DNA from 2 places in the Leptothrix cholodnii SP-6 genome. Region 2 is predicted to be linked to the other one. Evidence: predicted binding sites of a transcription regulator. Region 2 holds the regulator's gene; the other holds the start of a gene.
The links. Region 2 encodes NrdR, which represses ribonucleotide reductase genes. Its sites were predicted from a motif close to CACNANATNTNGTG; they were not measured.

Region 1: a site for NrdR is predicted at 1,121-1,134, ahead of LCHO_RS01925 (ribonucleoside-diphosphate reductase subunit alpha). Genes of this name have one in related genera too.

The regions. Positions count from the first base shown of each region.
Region 1 covers NC_010524.1:416,706-420,112, forward strand. The annotation lists gene LCHO_RS01915 (sigma-54-dependent transcriptional regulator) at 1-423, shown strand, start outside; gene ampD (1,6-anhydro-N-acetylmuramyl-L-alanine amidase AmpD) at 420-1,049, shown strand; gene LCHO_RS01925 (ribonucleoside-diphosphate reductase subunit alpha) at 1,411-3,407, shown strand, end outside.
Region 2 covers NC_010524.1:3,230,400-3,233,806, forward strand. The annotation lists gene glyA (serine hydroxymethyltransferase) at 59-1,306, shown strand; gene nrdR (transcriptional regulator NrdR) at 1,426-1,869, shown strand; gene LCHO_RS14660 (GspH/FimT family pseudopilin) at 1,990-2,556, shown strand; gene LCHO_RS14665 (type IV pilin protein) at 2,550-2,999, shown strand; gene LCHO_RS14670 (PilW family protein) at 3,005-3,407, shown strand, end outside.

The DNA.
Region 1 (3,407 bases), 2.1 Mb from region 2:
GAGCTCGAGAACCTGCTGCACCGCGCGCTGGCCCTGTCCGGCGCGGCGCAGATCTGTGTCGACGACCTCGAGCTGCCGCGTGGCCAGGCCCGCGCGGGCGAGGGCGGCTGGGGCGTTGCGCCGCCCGCATCGACCGCCTTGCAGGCGACCCAGCCGCCGGGGGCTGCCGTGGCGGACACCGGCGCCCCGCCGGCCAGCCTCGCCGACCTGGCGATCCCGACCGACCTCGTCGGCTACCTCGACGAGGTCGAGCGTGCGGTGCTGGTGCGCGCCCTCGAACGCCACCGCTACAACCGCACCGCGGCCGGCTCCAGCATGGGTCTGACCCTGCGGCAGATGCGCTATCGCATGGCGCGCCTGGGCATCCACGTCGCCGGCGAGGGCCTGATGGTCGACGACGTCGACGGCACCGGCCTCGAATGACACCCGGGTGCGGCATGCGCCGCAGCGGCGCATGGTCACGTGGCTGGCATCGCGATGCGCGCCGGGTGCCGAGCCCGAACTTCGGGTCGCGGCCGGTGGGTGCATCGATCGATCTGGCGGTGGTGCATTCGATCAGCCTGCCGCCCGGCGTGTACGGCGGTGACGCGATCGAGCGCTTCTTCACCAACCGGCTCGACCCGGCCGCGCATCCCTATTTCGCCACCCTTGCCGGACTGCAGGTGTCGGCCCATTTCGTCATCCGGCGCGATGGCGAACTGCTGCAGTTCGTCGATGTGCGCGAGCGTGCCTGGCATGCCGGCGCATCGAGTTGGCGGGGCCGTTCCAACTGCAACGACCACAGCCTGGGCATCGAGCTCGAAGGGCTCGAGGGGCAGCGTTTCGAGCCCGCGCAATACCGCGTGCTGGCGGGCCTGCTGCGCGATGCACGCACGGCCTGGCCGCTGCGGGAGGTGGTCGGTCACGAGCACATCGCACCGGGGCGCAAACACGATCCCGGCGCCGGTTTCGACTGGTGCCGGCTGGCCCGTCATCTGCGCGGCGCGCGCCTGTGGGTGCCCGCCGAGGTGCTCGCCCAGCCGTGCCGTGCGGTCGTGCGCAGGGCCTGAAATGCAAGAGCCGCGCTGCTGCGCCGATTCGCACGCCGCACACTAGCGCTAGTGCTTCGACGTGGTTTTGGCACTAGATGTAGTGCTCTCCGTGTTATCCTTTCGCCCAGACAAGCCACTGCCCATGTGGCCCGGCACCGCCTCTCGAAGGCCTCGCCGGGCGCTGTCCGATTGATGCGGCAGGGGTTGCCTCCGGGCTTTCGTCCGCTTGGCGGGCAGCCCATTCCTGGCGCTTGTCGCCACTCTGTTTCACGCCTGCCTCGCGCTGAGTTTCTTGGTGCGTGCGGGCATTTTTTTGCCGCGACGGCTGGCCGTCGCGGTGCAGGTCCTGAGCCGATCAGGACCGATGCAAGGAGATCCGATGCAAGCCACTGGCACCGTCCACAACGTCTCTCGCGCGCCGACCGTCGGCCAGGTCCACCGCGATGCCGCGGCCAATGCGTCGGCCTATGTCGGCTATCAGATCATCCGCCGCAACGGCGCGGTGGTGGCCTTCGAGCCGCACAAGATCACGGTCGCCCTGATGAAGGCCTTCCTGGCCGTGCACGGCACCCACGGTGCGGCTTCGGCCAGCGTGCGCGAGACCGTCGACGGCCTGACCGAAGCGGTGGTGCGCGCCCTGATGCGCTCGCGCCCGAGCGGCGGCAGCTTCCACATCGAGGACATCCAGGACCAGGTCGAGCTCGGCCTGATGCGCGGCGGCCACCACGACGTGGCGCGTGCCTACGTGCTGTATCGCGAGCGCCGCACCCAGGAGCGCGCCAGCCAGGGCCGTGCGCCGGTGGCGGCCGAGCCGGCCGTGATGGTGACCGATCGCGGCCAGCGCGTGCCGCTCGACATGGCCCGTCTGGCCGGCCTGATCGAGGCCGCGTGCGCCGATCTGGGCCCCGAGGCGATCGGCGCGCCGGTGCTGGCCGAGACGCGTCGCAACCTGTATGACGGCGTGTCGATCGACGAGGTCTACAAGGCCTCGATCCTGGCTGCGCGCACGCTGATCGAAAAAGACCCGAGCTACAGCCGCGTCACTGCCCGCCTGCTGATGCACACCATCCGCCGCGACGTGCTGGGCGAGGAGGTCACGCAGGCCGAGATGGCGGCGCGTTATGCCGATTACTTCCCGGCCTTCATCAAGAAGGGTGTCGACGCCGAACTGCTCGACGAGCGCATGGCGCAGTTCGACCTGGCTCGCCTGGGCGCGGCGCTGAAGGCCGAGCGCGACCTGAACTTCGACTACCTCGGCCTGCAGACGCTGTACGACCGCTACTTCCTGCACATCAGGAAGCAGCGCATCGAGATGCCGCAAGCCTTCTTCATGCGCGTGGCGATGGGCCTGGCGCTCAACGAGATCGACCGCGAAGCGCGTGCGATCGAGTTCTACGAGGTGCTGTCGGCGTTCGACTTCATGTCGAGCACGCCGACCCTGTTCAATGCCGGCACGCGCCGCTCGCAGCTGTCGAGCTGCTACCTGACGACGGTGCCCGACGACCTCGAAGGCATCTACGACGCCATCAAGGACAACGCGCTGCTGAGCAAGTTCGCCGGTGGCCTGGGCAACGACTGGACGCCGGTGCGTGCGCTGGGCTCGCACATCAAGGGCACCAACGGCGAATCGCAAGGCGTGGTGCCCTTCCTGAAGGTCGTCAACGACACCGCGGTGGCCGTCAATCAGGGCGGCAAGCGCAAGGGCGCCGTGTGTGCCTATCTGGAGACCTGGCACCTCGACATCGAGGAGTTCCTCGAGCTGCGCAAGAACACCGGCGACGACCGCCGCCGCACCCACGACATGAACACCGCGAACTGGATTCCGGACCTGTTCATGAAGCGCGTGATGGAAGGCGGCGACTGGACGCTGTTCTCGCCCGCCAACTGCCCAGACCTGCACGACCTGTTCGGCACTGCCTTCGAGGCCGCCTATACGGCCTATGAAGCCCGCGCGGACCGCGGCGAGATCACCTTCTTCAAGCGCGTGCGGGCGGTCGACCTGTGGCGCAAGATCCTGTCGATGCTGTTCGAGACCGGCCACCCCTGGATCACCTTCAAGGACGCCTGCAACGTGCGCTCGCCGCAGCAGCATGTGGGCGTGGTGCATTCGTCGAACCTCTGCACCGAGATCACGCTCAACACCAATGCCGGCGAGATCGCGGTCTGCAACCTCGGCTCGGTCAACCTGGCCCAGCACGTCAAGGACGGCGAGGTCGATCAGGCCAAGCTGTGCCGCACGGTGACCACCGCGATGCGCATGCTCGACAACGTCATCGACATCAACTACTACGCCGTCAAGAAGGCGCGTGACTCGAACCTGCGCCATCGCCCGGTCGGCCTCGGCATCATGGGCTTCCAGGACGCGCTCTATCAGCT
Region 2 (3,407 bases):
GCCTTGCTTGCGCGCGCAGCGGCAGGGGTCCAGCAACCATCGACCGGACTGCCTCACCATGTTTGACCGCGCCACCCAGACCCTGGCTGCCATCGACCCCGAAATCACCGCTGCGATCGACGCCGAAGTGCGTCGCCAGGAAGAGCACATCGAGCTCATCGCCAGCGAAAACTACACCTCGCCGGCCGTGATGGCCGCGCAGGGCTCGCAGCTGACCAACAAGTACGCCGAAGGTTATCCGGGCAAGCGCTACTACGGCGGCTGCGAACACGTCGACGTGGTCGAGCAACTCGCCATCGACCGCGCCAAGCAGCTGTTCGGCGCACAAAACGCCAACGTGCAGCCCAACTCCGGCTCGCAGGCCAACCAGGCCGTGTTCTTCGGCCTGCTGCAGCCCGGCGACACCATCATGGGCCTGAGCTTGGCCGAAGGTGGCCACCTGACCCACGGCATGCCGCTGAACATGTCGGGCAAGTGGTTCAAGGTCGTCTCCTACGGCCTCGACGCCCAGGAAGACATCGACTACGACGCGATGGAGCGTCTGGCCCACGAGCACAAGCCCAAGCTGATCATCGCCGGCGCCTCGGCGTTTGCGCTGCGCATCGACTTCGAGCGCTTCGCCAAGGTCGCCAAGGCGGTCGGTGCCTATTTCATGGTCGACATGGCGCACTACGCCGGCCTGATCGCCGCAGGCGTCTACCCGAACCCGGTGCCGTTTGCCGACGTCGTTACCACCACCACCCACAAGACCCTGCGCGGCCCGCGTGGCGGCCTGATCCTGATGACCGACGCGGTCGCCAAGCAGATCAACAGCGCGATCTTCCCCGGCATCCAGGGCGGCCCCCTGATGCACGTGATCGCCGGCAAGGCGGTGGCATTTCAAGAGGCGCTGCAGCCCGAGTTCAAGGCCTACCAGGAACAGGTGGTCAAGAACGCGACCGCGATGGCTGAAACCTTGACTGCACGCGGCCTGCGCATCGTCTCGGGCCGCACCGAGAGCCACGTGATGCTGGTCGACCTGCGCCCCAAGGGCATCACCGGCAAGGAAGCCGAGGCGCTGCTGGGCCGGGCCCACATCACCTGCAACAAGAACGGCATCCCCAACGACCCGCAGAAGCCGATGGTCACCAGCGGCATCCGCCTGGGTTCGCCGGCGATGACGACGCGCGGCTTCAAGGAAGAACAGGCCGTGCTGACCGCCAACCTGATCGCCGATGTGCTCGAAGCGCCCAACGACGAAGCCGTGCTCGAGCGCGTGCGTGCCCAGGTTGCGCAACTCACGCGCGACTTCCCGGTGTATCGGTGAGCCCCCACGTCGCTGCGCTCCTGCCCCCCGAGGGGGCGCCCAGCCGCCTTGGGACGGCCCGGCGGCGGCTGGGGCCAGTGAGCCCTCGCGTCGCGGCAGGTCTCTGACGCCACCCGACAGTGCGCTGCCCCTACTGCGGAAACGTTGAAACCACCGTCGTCGAGACCCGCGAGTCCGACGAGGGTGACGCCGTGCGTCGGCGCCGGCGCTGCAGCGCCTGCGACAAACGCTTCACCACCTACGAACGCGCCGAACTGGCGATGCCGGCGGTGGTCAAGAAGAACGGCGACCGGCGCGAGTTCGACCGCGAGAAGCTGCGCGCCTCGATGACGTTGGCGCTGCGCAAGCGCAATGTCAGCGTCGACCTGATCGATGCCGCGATCGCCCGCATCGAGGACAAGGTCTTCACCAGCGGCGCCAGCGAAATGAGCACCTCGCGCATCGGCGAGATGGTGATGCGCGAACTCAAGCGCCTCGACAAGGTGGCCTACGTGCGCTTCGCCTCGGTCTACCGCGAGTTCGAGGACATCGACGCCTTCAGCAAGCTGATCCAGGAAATCTGAGCGTCCTGAGCGGCGCTGGACGATCTCGCGCGCGACCGCAATCCCCCATCGACACCCCCTTAATGGGGACGCCGGCGCCGCGGCGTCTGCCTAGACTGGCTGTACACCACGCAGCCAGACATGACCGAGACCCCCTCCTCTGCCAGCCCCGCCAGCCCGGCCGCCAAGGGCTTCACGCTGATCGAGATGCTGATCACGGTGGCGGTTCTCGCCATCATCCTGACCAGCGTCGTGCCGTCGATGCGGGCATTCGTCGCACGCAGGCATCTCGACGGCGCATCGGCGCAGTTGCAGGCCGACCTGCACTTCCTGCGCAGCAGCAGCGTCGCCCTCAACCAGGCCCTGCGCATCAGCGTGCACAGCGGCAGCGCCGGCAGCTGCTACCTCGTTCACAGCGGCGATGCCGACCAATGCGCCTGCACTTTCGTGGCCGGCGCCGAGCCCGTCGGCAATTGCGAGCCGGGTGCCGAACTGCTGCGCAGCCAGGCCTGGGCCGGCAACGCCGTGGCGGTGCGTGCCAACGTCGCATCGATGCGCGTCGACCCGCGACACGGCACCTTCAGCCCCACCGGAAGCATCGAGATCCAGGCCGGCGACGGCCCGGTGCTGCGTCATGTCGTGAACATCCTGGGCCGCTTGCGGTTGTGCGCACCGGGCACGGCGATCACCGGCGTGGCAGCATGCTGAAACACCGCGGCTTCACGCTCATCGAACTGCTGATCGGCGTGGCGGTGCTCGCCATCGTGTCCACGCTGGCCTGGCCCAGCTATCAGCAGCAGGTGCAACGGGCTCGCAGGGCCGATGCCTACGCCGCCCTCGCCCGCCTGCAGCAGGCCCAGGAGCGCCGACGCAGCCAGCTGCCGGCCTACACCGCCACGCTCGGTGAAGGCGGCCTCGGCCTGAGCGCCGCCAGCACCGACGGCCACTACGCGTTGTCCACCAGCGTCGCCGACGAAACCGCCGGCACGGCCTACCGCGTCAGCGCCAGCGCATCGGGCGCGCAGAGTGCGGACACCGCCTGCCGCCACCTGGCGATCGACGTCGACGGCGGCCGCCTGCAGATGCGCTCGGGCAGCAGTTCCGCGCTGGGCAACGACAGCGCCACCAACCTGCGCTGCTGGAACCTGTGACCGCCATGCCCGACAGAAGCACCGGCCTGGGCCTGATCGAGATCATGGTGGCGATCGCGCTGGGGCTGTTCCTGGTGGCCAGCGTGGCGGCGCTGGTGGTCGGGCAACTGGCCGAACAGCGCCGGCTGCTGCTCGAATCGCGCCTCAACCAGGACCTGCGCGCCACCGCCGACCTGATCGTGCGCGACCTGCGCCGCGCCGGTCACTGGGGCAGCGCCGAACGTGGCGTGTGGTCGGGCGGCCCGACTGCCCCCGCAGCCAATCCCTACGCCGGCCTGCATCCCGGCGCCGACACCGCCGCCGCCAGCCTGGGCTACAGCTACAGCCGCGACACCACCGAAGACCAGGCCAGCGGCAACGCCGAAAAGTTCGGCTTTCGCATCAACACCAACACCCGCGCCTTCGAAC